One region of the Paenibacillus sp. SEL1 genome, then DNA from elsewhere that is predicted to be linked to it. Evidence: riboswitches for the same ligand, from Rfam matches in the RefSeq annotation. Region 1 holds a riboswitch; the other holds the start of a gene.
The links. Region 1 has a riboswitch for cyclic di-GMP ahead of ACYCSE_RS15140 (glycosyl hydrolase). Riboswitches for the same ligand answer to the same signal wherever they lie in the genome.

Region 1 (9,002 bases):
CGGACAAAAAGACGCTTGTCGTTTATTCCGCTTTTGCCAAAGCAATTACAGCACGTGACACGGCTGCCCATGTACGTGGTGATGACTCGTTTAACGTCGTATTGGTCGGCAGATTGGCGGAATGGAAGGGACAGCATATTTTACTGGAAGCAGCACGCTCCTTTTTACCGGATCAGCGCGTGAAATTCTGGCTGGCTGGAGATGCATTGTTCGGAGAAGAGGAATACAAGCAACGATTAGAGTCCACGATGCGCGAATACGGGTTGGCTAACGTCAATCTGCTGGGACACGTCGATGACATTCAAGGCCTGATGCAGCGTTGTGATTTGCTGATTCATACCTCTATTACACCAGAACCATTCGGTCAGGTCATTATTGAAGGCATGGCTGCGGGTCTCCCCGTGATTGCTTCCAATGAGGGTGGACCCAAGGAAACGGTGGTACCCCATGAAACCGGGCTGCTTATTGAACCGGGTGATCCGGCTAAGCTGGAAGCAGCCATCCGCTGGATGTTGGAGCATCCACAAGAACGTCAGCAGATGGGTGAGAGAGGGATGGAACGGGTCAAGAAGCATTTTGTCATCGAGAACACAGTTAAGGATATAGTTCATTACTATAAGGGTTTGTTGGCAGGAGTCTGACCGACATTCGCGTTAAAGGATGATTCAGATGAAAATAGCGATAGCACACGATTACTTAATCCAAATGGGCGGAGCGGAAAGGGTAGTAGAGGTATTCCACGATATGTATCCGGAGGCTCCTATCTTCACAACGGTGTTCAGCGACGACCGCCTGTCGCGTAACTTGAAGGATGCGGATATTAGAGCCACTTGGCTACAAAAAGTCCCAGGAGTGAAGGACAACTTCAAAGGAGTGCTGCCGCTGTATCCCATTGCTATCCGTGATTTTGATTTTAGGGATTTCGACATTGTTTTAAGCTCCAGCAGTGCATTTATGAAAAGCATCCAGGTACCCAAACATACGTTTCACATTTGTTATTGTCACACACCGATGCGGTTTGCCTGGGATTACGATACATATATGGCCCGGCAGTCCAAATCCAACCTGCTCAAAAACATGCTCAAGCTGTACATGAACCGGTTGAAAACATGGGATGCCAAAACTTCTCGCAACGTAGACCAGTTTGTCGCCAACTCTTCGGTTGTTAAACGAAGAATTTTGCACTATTACCAAAGGGATTCGGATGTGATTTTCCCACCTATTAATACATCCCGTTTTAAACGCGCTACAAACATCGGTGACTATTACCTGATCGTATCCCGATTGGTGTCCTACAAGCGCATCGATCTCGCGATCGAAGCATTCAAACGTAACGGTCTCAAGCTGCGCATTGTGGGTGAAGGACCGGACCGTAAACGACTCGAAGGTATGGCTGCCCCGAACATTGAGTTCCTCGGCAGGCTTGAGGATGAAGAGGTTAACAAGCTGATGGCAGAATGCCGAGCACTCGTTTTTCCGGGTGAAGAGGACTTCGGTATTACGCCTTTGGAGGCGAATGCGGCCGGACGGCCTGTCATCGCTTTTCAGGGTGGGGGAGCGCTGGATACGATTGTTCCTCATGTGAACGGCGTATTTTTCCGCAAGCATCAAGTAGAGGATGTGCTGGAGGCCGTCGAAAAGGTTGAGCAACATGCGTGGAATGTGGACGATATCATTACCCATGCCCGCAAATTTGATGAAGAAAACTTCAAGGATCAATTAAAAAAGTATGTAGAACAAGCCTATGTGAACTTTCTAAAAGGAGGATGAACGGAATGAAGCTGGCTGTAATCGGTACTGGATACGTTGGACTCGTCTCGGGTGTATGTTTTGCGCAAAAAGGTAATGAGGTGATTTGTGTCGATCTGGAGCAGCACAAAATCGACATGTTGAACCGGGCAGAATCTCCGATTTATGAACCGGGTATTGAGGAATTGATCGCGTTGAATCTGGAAGCGGGCCGGTTGGAGTTCACCTCGGATTTGGCCGATGCGGTACGCCGCTCGGATATCGTAATTTTGGCGGTAGGTACACCTTCTCTGGCTAACGGCGAGGCGAATTTGTCATACATTGAACAGGCGGCCGCTGATGTTGGGAAAGCCATGAACGGGTATAAGATTATTATGACCAAGAGTACTGTACCTGTCGGAACGAACGAAAAGATTAAGGACGTGTTGGCTCGTCACACGAGTTTGTCTTTCGATATCGTCTCCGCGCCGGAGTTCCTGAGAGAAGGCTCAGCCATCAATGATACGCTTTATCCGGATCGCATCATTATTGGTTTGGACAATACAGGATTGCGTGAAACCATGGTCACTCTGCATCAGGTGTTCACGGATAAAATCTATGTGACGGATATCCGTAGTGCTGAAATGATCAAATACGCGTCCAATGCGTTTCTGGCAACTAAAATTTCGTTCATTAACGAAATCGCTAATATTTGCGAAAAGGTTGGCGCCGATGTAACCTGTGTGGCTGACGGTATGGGGATGGACAAACGGATTGGCTCCTCTTTCCTACAAGCAGGGATTGGGTATGGTGGCTCTTGCTTTCCAAAAGACACAAATGCGCTTATCCAAATTGCAGGTAATGTAGACTATGAATTTAAGTTATTGAAATCGGTGGTCGAGGTGAATACCGACCAGCGCTTTATGATTGTATCCAAGCTGCGCGAATCGCTGGGTCAACTGAACGGTGTGTCCATTGGCATTTGGGGCCTCGCCTTCAAGCCAAATACAGATGACATCCGCGAAGCTCCAGCACTGGAAATCGTAGAAACGCTCATTCAGGCAGGCGCTATTGTCAAACTGTATGATCCCATTGCGATGGATAAATTCAAGGAGCGCGTGGATCACCCGAATATTATGTGGTGCTCATCCCCACAGCAAGCCGCTGAAGGTAGCGACGCTGTGTGCCTGTTGACCGATTGGGAAGAGTTCAAAAAAGTCGATCTCGTACAACTGGCCTCCATTTTGCGCAAGCCGGTTCTCATTGACGGTCGTAACGTATTCGCTGAGGAACAGATCCAAGGCTCCGGGCTGGAATACTACTCCGTGGGTCGTCCGCGGATGAGTGGGTGGAATCGGGATAAAGTGGAAGTTTAAAAGTGACAGATTAAAAAGTGACTGTGGCGGTGTTGGAGGCGCTGAAGGCGCTGCGCGTGCAGATTGTTCTTCCGATTGCTGTTACCCCCGGATTTTCTGGATTATATAAAACATTCAAAGGTTAAAATCCGGGGATAAAGGCAAACGCTGACGCTTCTTCAGAACAATTCTGCCCGTTCCGCTGCTTTTCGCCGTGGAGTCACAGTTTTTAAACTCCCACCTTATGGGGGGAGTAGGAAGGGCGTATCGGAGGGAGCGGCGCGGTTGAAGCCGCTCCTTCCGATCAAGTACGCCATTGCGGTTGCCGAAGGCAATCTGGGCAAGGCGTTACGAAACCTCGATTACTTGAAGCTTGCAAGCACAGCGTGCAAGCACCGAAAGCGTGAGATTTTTACAGGCTGACCGGACTTAATAATGTCCGGTCGTGCCTTTTGCAATAAACGGTATGATCGGCATGATGCATTTTTGAGTAGCGCAGGAATGGATTTGAATCTGGAGAAGCGGAGCGGTCGCCTTTGACTTGGGATTCTTACATATAAATGTCTTACACAATCCAAAGAATCCCACGGCAACAGCGATCGTAAGATCAAATCCAGCCCGTAGCGGGCTACTCAACTTTGCCCCATCCGATCATCCAACCAATATAGAGAGGAAGTGGAGAGTTATGAAGCTCGTACTTTTGTCTGGTGGTTCCGGTAAAAGATTATGGCCTTTGTCCAACGATTCCCGTTCCAAACAATTTTTGAAGGTACTGGAGAGCCCAGAGGGGATTTCGGAATCCATGGTACAGCGGGTATGGAGACAATTGGGAGACAACGGATTATCAGAATCCTCGTTTATTGCGACAGGGAGAGCACAGGTCGAAATGATCCAGAGTCAGGTCGGGCCGAATACGCGCATCATTGTTGAGCCGGAACGCAGAGACACCTTTCCTGCGATTGCGCTGACAGCGACTTATCTATATTCCATTGCTGGTGTTTCCCCTGATGAAATTATAGCTATTTTGCCTGTAGATCCTTATGTTGAGGATGCTTTCTTCGCTTCCGTAGCCCAGCTGGAACATACACTCCAGGAGAGTGAAGGCAAGCTTGCTTTAATCGGGGTTGTCCCTTCCTATCCTTCAGAGAAATATGGTTACATTATTCCGAAAAACGATGCCACCCAAGGTAGCACTGGCTACCGCGAAGTGAGCCATTTTCAAGAGAAACCCGACCGGGAGCAGGCGGAGCGTCTGATTGAACGCAATGCTCTATGGAACTGCGGGGTTTTTGCATTCAAATTAAGTTATTTGCTGGATATCTTGGCATCCAAGGGTTTGCCGCTGAATTATGAAGAAATGCAAAAGCAATACGCATCTCTGGAAAAAATCAGCTTTGACTATGAAGTAGTCGAGAAGGAAAAGGATATCGTAGTTCTTCCGTATGATGGTTTTTGGAAGGATCTGGGCACCTGGAATACGCTCACAGAAGAAATGTCTAATCAACAAGTGGGCAGAGGTGTAGTAACGGAGGATTGCGTCAATACGAGTCTTATTAACGAGTTAGACATTCCTGTGGCGATCATTGGAACGAATGATCTGATTGTAGCCGCTAGCCCGGATGGTATTCTTGTGACCAATAAGGCTGAAAGTCCTCGCATTAAGGAAGTGCTCAAGGCTCATGATCAGCGTCCAATGTATGAAGAACGTCGTTGGGGGCAGTATCGGGTTGTGGATTATGTCAAGTATGACGAGGGTAACGAGGTATTGACCAAACGAATCCGCGTACGGAAAGGCAAAAATATCAGCTATCAGCTTCATTTCAAACGGAGTGAAATTTGGACCATTATTAGCGGTGAAGCGGAAATTATTTTGAATGAGAAGCTGCACAAAGTAAAAGCTGGTGATGTAGTTCGCATTCCTGAAGGAACGAAGCATAGCATTTTGGCTGTGACCGATGTGGATTTTATTGAGGTGCAGACTGGTTCTGAATTGGTTGAAGAGGATATTGTCCGCTTTTGTATGGATTGGAATGAAATTTCCCGTCACCAATTTATCTCATAATTGTTTTCGTAAAAACGAAAAAAAAGACGAATTCATGAAAATTCATAGCTCAAACTGTCGAAATTGGGCGAAAACCTGTAAATTCATGAACATGACCTATTAAATTTTGGTAAAAGAAAGTCGATACTTAGGGTAAGAAGGAATCCAAACTCCTTCCAACGATAAACGCAGCCCTGTCGAAAGGCAGGTACGCAAAGCTAAAGGGCCTTCTACAAGGATGGCAGCCTGGCTACCGAAAGGAAGAGCGAAAGTGAGATTCAATTTTATTCCTCTGTATCGACTGATACGTCATGTACTCCCCGTTGTTATGCTTTTTTCATTGTTGCCCGTCGGTTTTGGTGATTCTCTGTCTGTGGCGAATGCTGCTTCATTACAACCTGTTAATTCGGACGCTTCTATTCAGGCCCGTGAACTATACAATTATTTACTCAACATCTCAGGGGAAAAAATAGTCACCGGTCAGCATGATTATTTGGAAAGTCCGGATGAATTAAGTAACAAGGTCCAAAAAATCAGTCAGGCATATGTTGGTGTACACGGCTATGAGATGGGAGCTATCTCTGGTCAATCTGACGCTACGGAAGCAGCACAACGTAAAAATGTCGTCGATAGTGCTATCCGTTGGAGCAGATCCGGTGGTATTGTGACGATGACTTTTCATGAAGCGCTACCGGGTAGGCCACTGACTTGGGCCAATGTACAGGCGAAAGTAAGTCAGACAGAGTTCAACAAATACGTGACCCCAGGTACTACGCAGTATAACCTCCTCATTGCCGATCTGGATAAGGTCGCTGTTTCGTTAAAGCAGCTTCGTGATGCAGGGGTTCCGGTTTTGTGGAGACCTTACCACGAAATGAATGGTGACTGGTTCTGGTGGGGAAACAAAACTAATTTCAATCAGCTATGGAATATCATGTATGACCGTTTTACAAACACACATCAATTGAACAATCTGCTGTGGGTATGGAGTCCGAATGCGCCCAATTCGTATACTGTTCCGTATACCCCGAAATACCCGGGGGATGACAAAGTGGACATTTTGGCAGTAGACATTTACAACAATGATTTTAAGCAAAGTCATTACGAAGGCTTGCTTGGATTGGCACGGAATAAGCCGATTGCCATTGGGGAGCATGGTGAGATGCCTAGTTCTGAGGTGTTGCAGGCTCAGCCTAAATGGGTATATTCCATGACTTGGGGCAAGATGCTGACCGAGAATAACACAACAAATCAAATACAGGATTATATGAATGATTCGAAGAGTTTGACACGGGATGATGTGAAGAATGGGCTGGCAGCAATCGAACAACCTGGGACAGATGTACCGACCTTACCGGACGAGGGACAAAGTGAGCCTATCCCGGCTCCGACCCCTCCTTCCGTTCCTGATGTGGTATATGTGAACGGGCTTCAGGGCGAATATTTTAACAATATGAATTTGAATGGAAGTCCTGCTTTGATCCGTACAGATAGCAAGCTGGACTACAACTGGCGCGCCAATGCAGCTGATCCAAAGGTGAATGCCGATCAGTTCTCGGTTCGCTGGACGGGTAAAATCAAACCACAATATAGCGAGACCTATACGTTCACAACGATATCCGATGATGGTATTCGTGTATGGGTAGACGGCAAGTTGGTGATTGACAGCTGGTTCAAACAAAGCTGGACGGAGCGTAAAGGCAGTATTACTTTGGAAGCAGGCAAAATGGTAGATTTAAAAGTAGAATACTATGATGAAATGGGCGACGCGATGGCACGTCTAATGTGGGAAAGTCAGCATGAAGCGAAAGCGGTGATTCCCGGAAACGCTTTGTTTCTTCCTTGATTGATACTCTTTCCCGGTCCAAAAATATGAGGAGAGAGGGTGGATCATATGATAAAAAAATGGTTATCCCATAGGTATACAGTCGTTTTATCTGGACTACTAGCGGTCGTAGCTATAGCGATGATTGCTTGGTTTATATACACGCCTTCAAGAAGCGCAGAATTGCAGACGGATAAAGTAGCGGCTGCCAGTCCAGTATGGAAGCTGGGTCAGAGGGATGACTCTTCAGCGGAATTCAAAGGTGTGGTCGGTAGGGATAATATCGATATTTCTACAGCAGCTGCCACTACCCAATCGTCTGCTAAAGGAGCACTGTCAGCGTTGTCGGTAGCAGAAGAGAGTACAACAGTTCCGGTATTGCTCAGCAGTGGAGATATTCCTCCCGGTTTGAATGCGTCCACGAACCCTGAACTGACACTTCAGTATAAGCTGAATCAGATACCTCCCAATGGTATGATATTCCGTGTTCGGATTTTGGATGCGGGCAAAGCAGTCCCGCAAATGGCTGTATTTTCAAATCATCAGCTGTCCGGTATTATTCAGATTGCCGGGGTATCCGGTACTGGGAGTGCTTATAATTTCAAAAACAACTACGAGTTATATATACCCAAAGAGCAATTGCAAAGCGGTGTTAACGTACTCAAGCTAAAGACAGCGCGCTGCCTATACTGCTCCTCTGCGGAAGATAAAAATGTGTGGTGGACTTGGGATGACTTGAGCTTGGAGACGTTAGCTTCACCTGCGGCCGAACCGGTACACGGTAAATATATACTGACCGGAACAAATGTGAACAATAAAGAATTTTATTATGATCAGGGTGCAGTTAAGCATTTACCATACGTTCTCAAGTGGCTGGGCATTGCTTATAGTGGCAACGTCATGAGGGTCACCTGTGCCAGTAATGTGGGCAAGGCATGTACAGACGTGGATGATTACTATCAAACGTTAAAGCAGTATAATATGCAATCGTCTGCTTTGTATTTATATACAGGTGATATTAAGCTGCAAAAAGATGGTTCTCTGCCAGAGACGGCCAAGCAAAAGTTGCGCGATTATGTAAAAAAATACGGTTCTTATCTTCAATATTATGAAGTAGATAACGAACCTGGATTATTTAATCGCTCCAAGGCGGTAAACCTGGCTGTGGCCAAGTGGTTGAATACAGAAGGCAAGCAATTGGCACCGCATCTCAAAACCGTAGCACCGGGCTGGGCCTACTGGCCAACGTACTCTACCAAGGCGTGCAAAAATCAAACCAGTGGTACGCAAAAATGCGGTGACCCAGATGGATGGGAACGGGACCCAGAGCAGCGTAAACAGCTGGAGGAAGTTACCGACCTGACCAATGGACACGCCTATGGTGAATCGTATAATGAAGAGGGCGGCGGCAGCTTCGTCCAAAATTTGAAAACCTTCGGCGGTTCCAGCAATGGACTGGCGAAGAAGATGCTGAACACGGAGTTCGGTACCAACGATACACATCGGGACAATCCCGATTACGGGGCTAGTCAGCCACAAGCGGCCGCATTCGACCGGATTATGCGTTCGCAAATCGGGTTTGCCGATATGTTTATCCAGCACGCTGCTTTTTATAAGGATTATACGCTGTTTAAAACAGGCTTCGATCTGCAAAGTCATAACCCGGCCAACACAGAAATTTATCCGTTCGGGCAAGGACAGGACACCCGCGTTAAGATCATGAGACGCTTGAGCTTAGCCTATGCCACCCATGGAAAACCTCTGACTTATACAGTGCTGAATCCAGAGGATACCAAGGATAAGATGGTGTATGTTCGTGCAGTGGATACGTCCAAGCTTAAACCGCTGGCAGGTAGCGGCGCTACTTCAGACAAATTGCTGGTGAATCTAGTGAATTTCGAAGCTACCCCGCAGACCGTTCGTGTACGGGTAACGATGCCGAAAGCCGGTTTGTACACGGGTGAACGTTTTGGAGCAGGTTCTACTTACAGTCAGGCACAGCGTTCCATATCAGGGCTCAAGGCTTCTCCTGCCCTTGATTTTGAAGAAAAGC
Region 2 (9,002 bases), 880 kb from region 1:
GCAGGAGGTGGGGAAGTATTTTGTCGTGCTTCACTAACCGGAACTTTCGTAAGACGAGTGGACAAGCGAGCATAGCTGTCTGTAAGACTGGCGGTTCTAAGCGCATCGCTTTTTCCTGATGGTAGCTCGGCTGCTTTTAATAGCTTGCTTTGTTCCTGATCCTCATTCCATTCCGTCGCTTTAGGAAACAAAATAAAAAGTAAGCCTAACACAATAAATACGTAGGAAAGTTTACGCAGACGCAGCAATCTCGCCTCCCCTAAGCAAAGTACGGATCATACATACTTTTAAAAAAAATGCCCCATTCCAGGCTCATTCTAATCGGGAATGGAATGAGCCGGGAGATCAGGGCAGGTGATTAATTTTATTTTTTGTTTGTCCGTCTGAATTTCAAAAATACGCCCCATATAACCATCGCTATGCCTGTCAAATAGAACGGAACGGGGCTGCTTTCACCTGTTTGGGGTAATTGATGTACCGCAGGTGTATCCTCCGGCTCTTCAGGTTCTTTCCCCGGAACCTTGAGACGGATCTTAGGTTCGGGATCGTCTTTCGAATCCACCGGAGGAGGATCTTGATGAGGCATGACGGCTGGCAGTTCCGGCGGTATAGGCGCAGGTTCCTCCTGTGGAGGGACTATGTCCTCCGGAGACTTTGGCAATGACGGAGGGACGATTATAGGCGGAATATTGGGTATTTCCGGATCTTTGTCATGTTTTTTACCTGAGCCTCCGGACGGGGGTGAGGGGTTTGGATGAGTAGGCGTTCCTGGTCCTGAGGGATTCGTGGGGTCTGTTGGAGTTCCCGGGTCTACAGGTGGTTCAGGGTCGTTTTTCTTTTCTTTACGATTGGTGATCACAACCCTCTTTACGCCAGAGCTTTGTCGCAGTGTTGCGTCTATTTTGATCTCGAGCTTGCCCTCGGTAATTTTATAGCCCTCCGGTGCTGCCAATTCTTCCAAGATGTAATCGTCATGAAGCAAGGAAGAAAAGATGATTTTGCCTTCCTGATTGGTGGTCTGAATGAGAGGGGCTCTTTTTTGACCTTTATCATAGAGCGCAAACTGTGCGCCAGGCAGTACCTTGTCAGGCATATCCTGATCTACCTTGGTCAGCTCAAGACTTTCGGTCACACCCCCGCCAGAACCGGAGCCGGAAGACGTTCGTACGATGATTTCCTGGCTGGTTTCCCGCAGTTCTGTCGTCAAGCGATCCCCCTCAAAGGCAACCTTATTACTCACTTTGGCTTTGTCTTCAGCATGAATGAACGATTGGTATTCAAGTATAAAAGCAGTGGAAATATCCTTAGCAAAAGTAAGTTCAAACGTTTGCTGGCCTTGAGCATCTGTCTTGATATACAGCTTGTAATCTTGGTTTCTAATCAACTCGGTGCCCTTGGTGGTATTTCCGTTGGCAGCGATGATTGTAGAGTACAAATGAAAGGAATCCTCAATTAAGATTTGATTGCTGCTAGGCTGATCTATAATTTTAGCATTGGATACATGGGACTGTCCTTCATTGATGCGGATGCTCCAGTCAATCTTATTTCCATTTTGTGTACCGACTTTAGATACATATTCTCCGCCATGAGGTACCGTGACTTGCGCTGCCCATTCGGAGACAGTTTTTTGTCCATCCAGTAGAAGGGCTTGATTATGGATTTCCTTTTCAATCAGTTCTCCTTCCAATGAAGTTTGAAAGGTAATCCAGTAGGGAGTCTGTATCTTATTTTTGAACTGGATACGCAATTCATTACCATTTTGCTCGGAGGGAGGAATAATGGTGTATTGATCTGCTGGGATTTCAGCCCCTTTTTGTACGCCATCCCACCATCCCAGCAAGGTCATATCGTATACTTTTACGGAGGCGGGCAGTAACTTCTGACCTTGTAACAAGGGGTCTCTCACTTCCGCGTGATTCAGGATCTTGCGATTGTAGTTAGCTTTAATGTCCCAGGTAATGAGCTTGGAGGTCGCATTATAGCTTCCTTGCTTGGCACCGTTTCGTTGTGTCATAAAGTCCGGCCAGATCGGGCACTCCACTTCTTGCGATGATCTTTCTCCGTCTTCAAACTGGTATTCTATATGGGATTTATTACGAAACTCGGGCTTCGTTGTATCCGTTTTCCAGTCATTATTATAGGTAGTTGAATACTTGATTGTATAAGCCTTCTGAATGGCTTTATGAAAAATGAGCGTAAATCCTTGTTTATAGTCCTGTGATAGCGGAATCAGCTCGTAATCCGTGGGTGCACGTAGCTCCGTTGTTCCGTCAACACTTTGAATTTTCAGGGTGTCCGGTAACAAGGCCAAGCCCCCGTTTGGAAACACATCCTGAATGACAATATTTTTCATGATGTACAAGTCTGTATTGATGGTAATCACCCAAGGTATGATTTTGGTGTTGTAATTGGGTGTGTCATACATTTTAGTCATAACTCCGCTTATGATTTCCGTCGATACAATCTTCTGCGTTCCATCCGAGGTTATGATGTTTATAACTTTTCCATTATCATAGACACGGCCTCTGGCTTGAGTCTGGTATCGGATGGTATAGGCTGAATCTACGTCGAAGTTGAATTGAAGTTTGAAGCCGTTGCGGTCCGGATAATCAACTGGGATGACAGTATATGCCCACGATGGGAGCTCCTCCAGTGTGTTTCCCTTAAATACTTTCAAAGAACCGGGCAGCAATTCTTGAGTTTTATTGAAATGATCAATTAAAAGAGCTTTGGCTTCGGGAATTTTTGTCTCGCTGAAGTTATATCTTATGGCCCACGAGAGTGTTTGTGTGGCATGATCATATTTTTCAACCTTTTTGGACAAAAATTCACCACGTTCCACCTGAACAGTAGCGGTAGCAACAACGTTCTCTATCGCATCTCCTGAAAGCGTTGCTGTGTTGGAGAAACGAGTTTCATCGCCAATAATACGCGTGGAATATTGAATCTGATAGGCCGTGTTAATGCTATCGTCTTGAAAACGAATCACAAACCCTGTCCCGGCTTGATCTGCTTCAATGGCATATTCACTTGCATTCACTAGGTCTCGAACAACGGTCGAGCCGTCGATATTGACTTGTAGATGATAGAGCCGGATAGAGTCTCTTCTGAGTTCCAACCCTGAAGGAATTGGATCGGTGATGAGGGCATGCTTTACGGTGTTTAGCTGTTTGTTCACATCAATGGTCCAGTCGATCTGATTGGTGCCAGCTATTTTCCCTTGTTTGCTTAGGGTTGGCCCTGACTGGGGTTTTACATTCACGATGACCGTTTGTACCCCGCCTTTGATTGGAATCACAATGATGATCTCTGTACTGCCTTTCATCATCTCTTTCGTAAACTCGGTTTTGATTTGCAGTTTGCCGCTGACATTGGAATGATTCTCTACATATTGGTTAAAGGTCATGATCACCTTGCCCTGACGATCTACTGTGAAGTATCCCACGGTTCCGTCGGTAGTGACTAGTGGAGATGAGATATCAGTGTAGATGACAAACTGTTCTGGTAAATGAAAGGTGAAGGTGTCCCCTGACTTATAGGTATTGTCAGGAAGCTCCCATTCATAGCCTAGTTGGATGGCTGATCCGATGTCGAATTGGCTGTCTGGACTATATACCGCATCAATGACACGCCCTGCTTCGTCGGTCAGGCTCAACTTCGTTAATATGCTCTGCGGAGCTGCATCATGTTGAGACTTTGAACTGGTTGCTCCTTGAACGAAGGGAACCGTGTTTGAAGGAATCTCCCTAGGAGGTTCAAGGTTTGGGACAACGTATACAGCATCCGTAACGGTATGGTTAGGATCGGATACAGCACTCTGCGGCAGTTCTGGGGCTGGAGCATCTGCGTAAGCCAGCGTTGCGCTGAAAAAGCTTTGGACAATGAGCAATAAGGCAATGATCATTACATTTATTTTTGTTCTCATGCTCCAAGTGATTCTCCTATTCATCGTAATATGGCAATGCTTCGGCGGTTATGTTTTTTTCCTTCCCTCCTCCTAGTTCGAAATTAGTATATTCAGCATGCTAGGCTGACATGACTATCCCAATAGAAAAAAAGCCCTGATCATAGCGATCAGGGCTTTCTTCGAGAGAGGTAAAGCAATTTGTGATGGATCTATGTAAAAAAGACATAATAAAAAGCTCGTTCATCTGGTAGCTGGCTGCCATCTGGAAAGGAAGGCCCTATAGTTTTGCGTCACTGCCTTTCGACAGTTTTGCCATTAACTTGAATAGCTTGTGCGTCTATCATCTATCAAACTGATTTCATGTAACCTCTCATTTACAACTTGGAACGGTTCCCCCATTTTTTGCGGAAGGAATGAGGTGTTTCTCCTACATGCTCCTTGAATAGGTTAATAAAATGGCTCGTATTGGGAATCCCTACGTACCTTGCGATATCCACAATGGACATGTCACTGGTTTTAAGCCAGCTTTGAGCGGCTGTGATACGGACATTAATGAGATAATCAATCGGAGAGAAACCGATCTGCTTTTTGAAATTTTTAGCCAGATTAAACTTGTTTAATTCAAACATATCTGCCAGCGAGTCCAGTGTTATTCGCTCACAGTAGGACTGATCCAAATATCGCTGTACCCGACGTACTTCGCTCAGGGTTTCAGCATTCACACACGGATGATCATAGGGATGTTGCAAAATGCACGTTAGTATTTCACCAATGAGCCTGGACGTTAGTAGCTCAGCGGAAAGACTTCTGTCAGACTGCCCACAAATCAGAGCATGGAGCTTATCCAATATAATATGCGGATTATGCATGGAAATGACCGGTTTATTATGCTTGGCAAATTGTTCGTAAAAATTTTCAATCAGATTGCCATACAGGTACAGGCTGATAAACTCCCAGGATTCATGACCGGAGGTGCTGTATTGAACATATTCCTCGCAATTAACAAAGAACAAATCTTGAGGTTTTATGATATATTTCTTGCCCCGGTACAGTAATTCTCCCTTACCAGACAACGTAAAGACAAGCAAAAAAGAGGCAAGTTCTTTCCTTTCCATCATAAAAGCAGAAGTTTTTTGGAAGTAGCCTAATTCCTGGATATACAAAAGGGATTGCTTGGCAAAAGCGGAGGGAGTGCGTACAATAACGACCGGATCGCCATTCCAGAGGCCCACGTTGTTTTTTTGGTCTGTTGTCATATTCAATTCCTTTACAAAAAAGCAATTTTATCTAGCATATCTTGGTTTGAATTACCAATATATAATGACTGATTAAACATGATTCCCTATTTATAAAAGTTTATTTTATCACATCAAATATGTCTATATAGCAAAATATGTGTTTGAATTTTATGGGAGTATCACTTTTTATGGATATATAACCTGGTAATCCATATGAAAAAGTCGAATGCTGTTGAAAGAATCTGGGGTTATCATGGATTCAAATCCTTTCTGAGGTCAAATACCAACATGGTACTGAAAAAAGGTATCTTATGCCCATTCAACTTTCTTGTTCACTTCTCCTTTCGGTTTAAAAAAAATGGGACTTGGTTCTGATAAAATGGTTCGTAAGGCTTATTATTGAAAATAAGAGTTTGGGCCCAGTGCTGTGATTTTGTTCACAAACATGAATGTAAAAAAGAGAGATATATGCATAAAAAATTACGCAAAAAGTGCCCTTGCGCGTTTCATCTCAAGTGCTTTCAACTTTGGAAATGACACGGGCAATGATATGATGGGTAATACAGGTATAGTGCTTTACTTACTCGACAGTCAGTTTGGAGGATTACAGGATGGGAAAACCAAAAAATACGAAAACCGCAGCGGCTTGGTCGCTCGTTATTCTAGGGGCAGGCTTTGCAGCCACATTGCCCTTCCAGCAATATGGCTGGGCTCGTTTGTTAGCCGGAGCTTTTGAGGCAGGACTTGTAGGGGGACTGGCAGACTGGTTCGCTGTCACTGCTTTGTTCCGTCATCCGCTAGGCATTCCGATACCACATACCGCGCTGCTTCCTAAAAATAGGGACAAGCTCACGAATGCATTGGTAAGTACGGTGGAAAATAACCTGCTAAACAAAGACAGCATCGCGTCTAAAATTGCAGATATCCGTTTGGCCGATTTGGTGCTGGGAGGTGTGGAAAAAGGATTGCGCACGCCGGAGGCGGCGGCATCCATAGATGTTCTTGCCAAGCGGCTTGTCCAGTCACTCCCGCTCGCGGAATTGGCTCCGGTCATCGTGGCAGAGCTGAAGCGGCAGATGACTGACTTTGACGCCGGACCGCTGCTGGAGGCGCTTGCTCGTCAGACCAGCGAGAAGGGCTATGATCGCCGGGCACTGGATTACACGCTGAAGCAAGCCGAGTCCTGGATTTTGCGACCCGAAACGGGTTATACGCTGGGCACCTTAGGGATGCAGGCTGTCAGTGGTTTGCAGGTGAGCGGGCTGATGCAGTTTGCTTTGAACGCATTCCTCGGCTATCTGAACGAAGAGCGTATGGGTGAAATGATTCGTCATTTCCTGCTGGATCAGGTAGCAGAACTGCAAAGGGAAGAGCACCCGCGCCGTCAGGCTGTGCTGGATGGTCTGAGGACGCAGGTGACCCGATTGGCGACGAAAGATACGGTTCAGGAAGGGTTGAACGGCTGGAAGGATAGCCTTGTTGAAGCCTGGGAAGGCGATGCGTCAGTGCTGGGCAAAATGGAAGAACTGCGTATACGCTTATTGGACTACATGGAAGACGGAAGCTATGTGCAGACCTATATTTTACCGCTATTGGATCGGATGCTGACTGATTTAAGAGGGAATACCGAGCTGCTGGACAAGATCAATGTGCGAATTGTGGAAGGTATTACTGGACTGGTGGAAGCTAACCATAGTCGGATTGGTAACTTGGTGCGCGAAAATGTAGACAAGATGGATAACAAATCCCTGATTGCACTGATGGAGGACAAACTGGGACAGGATTTGCAGTGGATACGTATTAACGGCGCAGTTACAGGCTTCCTGATCGGCATTGTGCTGACAGGTATCCGTATGCTAATCCAATAGACCAGAAAAAGCTACAGATAGGGTTGTGGAAGCATGAGGCTTTGGCATGAACATTTAATCGACAAGTTACCCCGTCCGCAACTGCTGGGGCAACATCGTGAGTGCTGTGCCCTGCGTGGGAATGGGTGGGGCAAGCCACACGCCACCGTGAATTATGTGTTCGATTATCACCCCATGCTGCTGGTGCGCTATCATAGGCTCATTATGGACGAAATGAAAAGCAGAGGGTACAATGTTGATCCACTATGGGAACAGCCGTTGTATCGCGGTAAGCAGTGTGAGCCTTGGGAGGCGGAGCTGGGTGAGGAACTGGCAGGCGCGGGTGCATATGTGGAGCATGACGATGAGTATATGAAGGAGTGCCTGGATAACCTGGCTTCCAAGGGTATTTTAATAGAGATTGAAGTGACCTAAAAAGGCGGGCTGCGGTAGATTCATCATTCAGATGAAGTGCCGCAGCCCGCCTTTTTTGATGCTTCAGTGTTCAGTGTTTGGGGGAGAGACTCGGGATATTAGATTACAGAATCCAGCGGGTGACCTTTTCCAGTGGTTGTCTGGATTTTTCCCGCTTGGGTTCATGAGCGCGATAACCGAAGGCAGCAATGACTGAAATATCGAGCAGCCCGTTCTCTAACAGTCCTTCTTTCTCCAAAATGGCATGCACCTGATCGTAGTTAAAGCCTTCAATTGGACAGGAATCAATACCGATCTGAGCCGCTGCTGTCATCATATTGCCTAAGGCAATGTAGGTTTGCTTGGAAGCCCAGTCAAATAACGTACGTTCGTTTTCCAGTAAGCGTTGATTTTCACCCTGGAAAATCTTATAGCGGCCTGGTAGTGAGGCAAAGTCCTCCTCAGACATACCTTTAACCTCTTTATACATATACTCCACGTAAGGAGAATCATAACGAACATCCTTGCGTGCCAAAATCAGGACGACGTGGCTAGCCGCAGGAATCTGCTTTTGACCGCCGCTGGAAACTGCAGCCAGCTTTTCTCTCAATGCCTGATTTTGTACAACTACAAACTGCCATGGTTCAAAACCGACGGAGCTTGGAGAAAGTCGTCCGGTTTCGAGAATGAACTGAAAATCCTCTTCCGGTATGATGCGATTGGGATCGAATTCTTTCGTGGCGTGCCTGAACAGAAAGGCGTCCAGAATTTCCTGTTTTTTAGCTGATGTATTAGACATAAAATGTACTCCTTTGGGTATGGGTTTAGTTGGTACTCTATGGGTTTTCTGCTACTATAATGAGAGCTGATATCGAATATATAGTTATCATATAGAAAGTTTTTGCAGGGAACAAGTACGCACATATTTGTTCCTTGTCATGCGTCGGGGGCTATTGGTTTACACATTCTACAGAAAGAAGGGGTATACATGGCACAGGAGATGGAACATGCAGTTAGCGTTAATTTTGGATGTCCGGTAGCGAAAACCGTCGGGGTTATAGGCGGCAAATGGAAGGGAGTCATCTTGTATCATTTGACCACAGGACCGCGGCGCTATAACGAAATTCGACGGACCTTGCCTAATATTACACAGCGGATGCTAACCTTGCAGTTGCGCGAATTGGAGAGAGATGGCATTGTGCACCGTGAAATTTATAATGAGAACCCACCGCGTGTGGAATACTCGCTTACCCCGTTAGGAGATACGTTAAGGCCGTTGCTGGATTTTATGAGAGACTGGGGGATCTTCTATGGAGAACAGGGTTGCGAGCCTGTGACGACAACTTCCAAATCAGGCAAGCACTTTTGTTAAAGGGAATGAAGAAAGCCCGCCAAATGATTTCATAGAAGACGCATAAGAAATCATTAGCGGGCGGAATAAGGTCAGGGAGATAAAATGTACACTTATTTAAACTCGATGGCTTCGTTCATCTGTGCCCAGGCTGTTTCTCCAATGATGCCCAAGCGCCATATAGCGATTCCTTTGAGGTCATAACGTTTGGCTAAACCGATCTTGGCGTTAACGGTGCTGTCTTT

Region 2: linked by a shared signal. The riboswitch ahead of ACYCSE_RS11255 (collagen binding domain-containing protein) and the one ahead of ACYCSE_RS15140 (glycosyl hydrolase) in region 1 are both predicted to bind cyclic di-GMP.

The regions. Positions count from the first base shown of each region.
Region 1 covers NZ_CM137723.1:3,330,143-3,339,144, forward strand. Annotated here, with positions in the region: gene ACYCSE_RS15115 (glycosyltransferase family 4 protein) at 1-641, shown strand, start outside; gene ACYCSE_RS15120 (glycosyltransferase) at 670-1,770, shown strand; gene ACYCSE_RS15125 (UDP-glucose dehydrogenase family protein) at 1,776-3,104, shown strand; gene ACYCSE_RS15130 (hypothetical protein) at 3,369-3,506, shown strand; gene ACYCSE_RS15135 (sugar phosphate nucleotidyltransferase) at 3,769-5,145, shown strand; cyclic di-GMP riboswitch class I at 5,302-5,382, shown strand; gene ACYCSE_RS15140 (glycosyl hydrolase) at 5,396-6,970, shown strand; gene ACYCSE_RS15145 (hypothetical protein) at 7,019-9,002, shown strand, end outside.
Region 2 covers NZ_CM137723.1:2,450,853-2,459,854, forward strand. Annotated here, with positions in the region: gene ACYCSE_RS11250 (class D sortase) at 1-248, opposite strand, end outside; gene ACYCSE_RS11255 (collagen binding domain-containing protein) at 365-3,925, opposite strand; cyclic di-GMP riboswitch class I at 4,151-4,231, opposite strand; gene ACYCSE_RS11260 (AraC family transcriptional regulator) at 4,282-5,163, opposite strand; gene ACYCSE_RS11265 (DUF445 domain-containing protein) at 5,757-7,013, shown strand; gene ACYCSE_RS11270 (TIGR02328 family protein) at 7,047-7,427, shown strand; gene ACYCSE_RS11275 (NAD(P)H-dependent oxidoreductase) at 7,531-8,205, opposite strand; gene ACYCSE_RS11280 (winged helix-turn-helix transcriptional regulator) at 8,395-8,778, shown strand; gene ACYCSE_RS11285 (stalk domain-containing protein) at 8,871-9,002, opposite strand, start outside.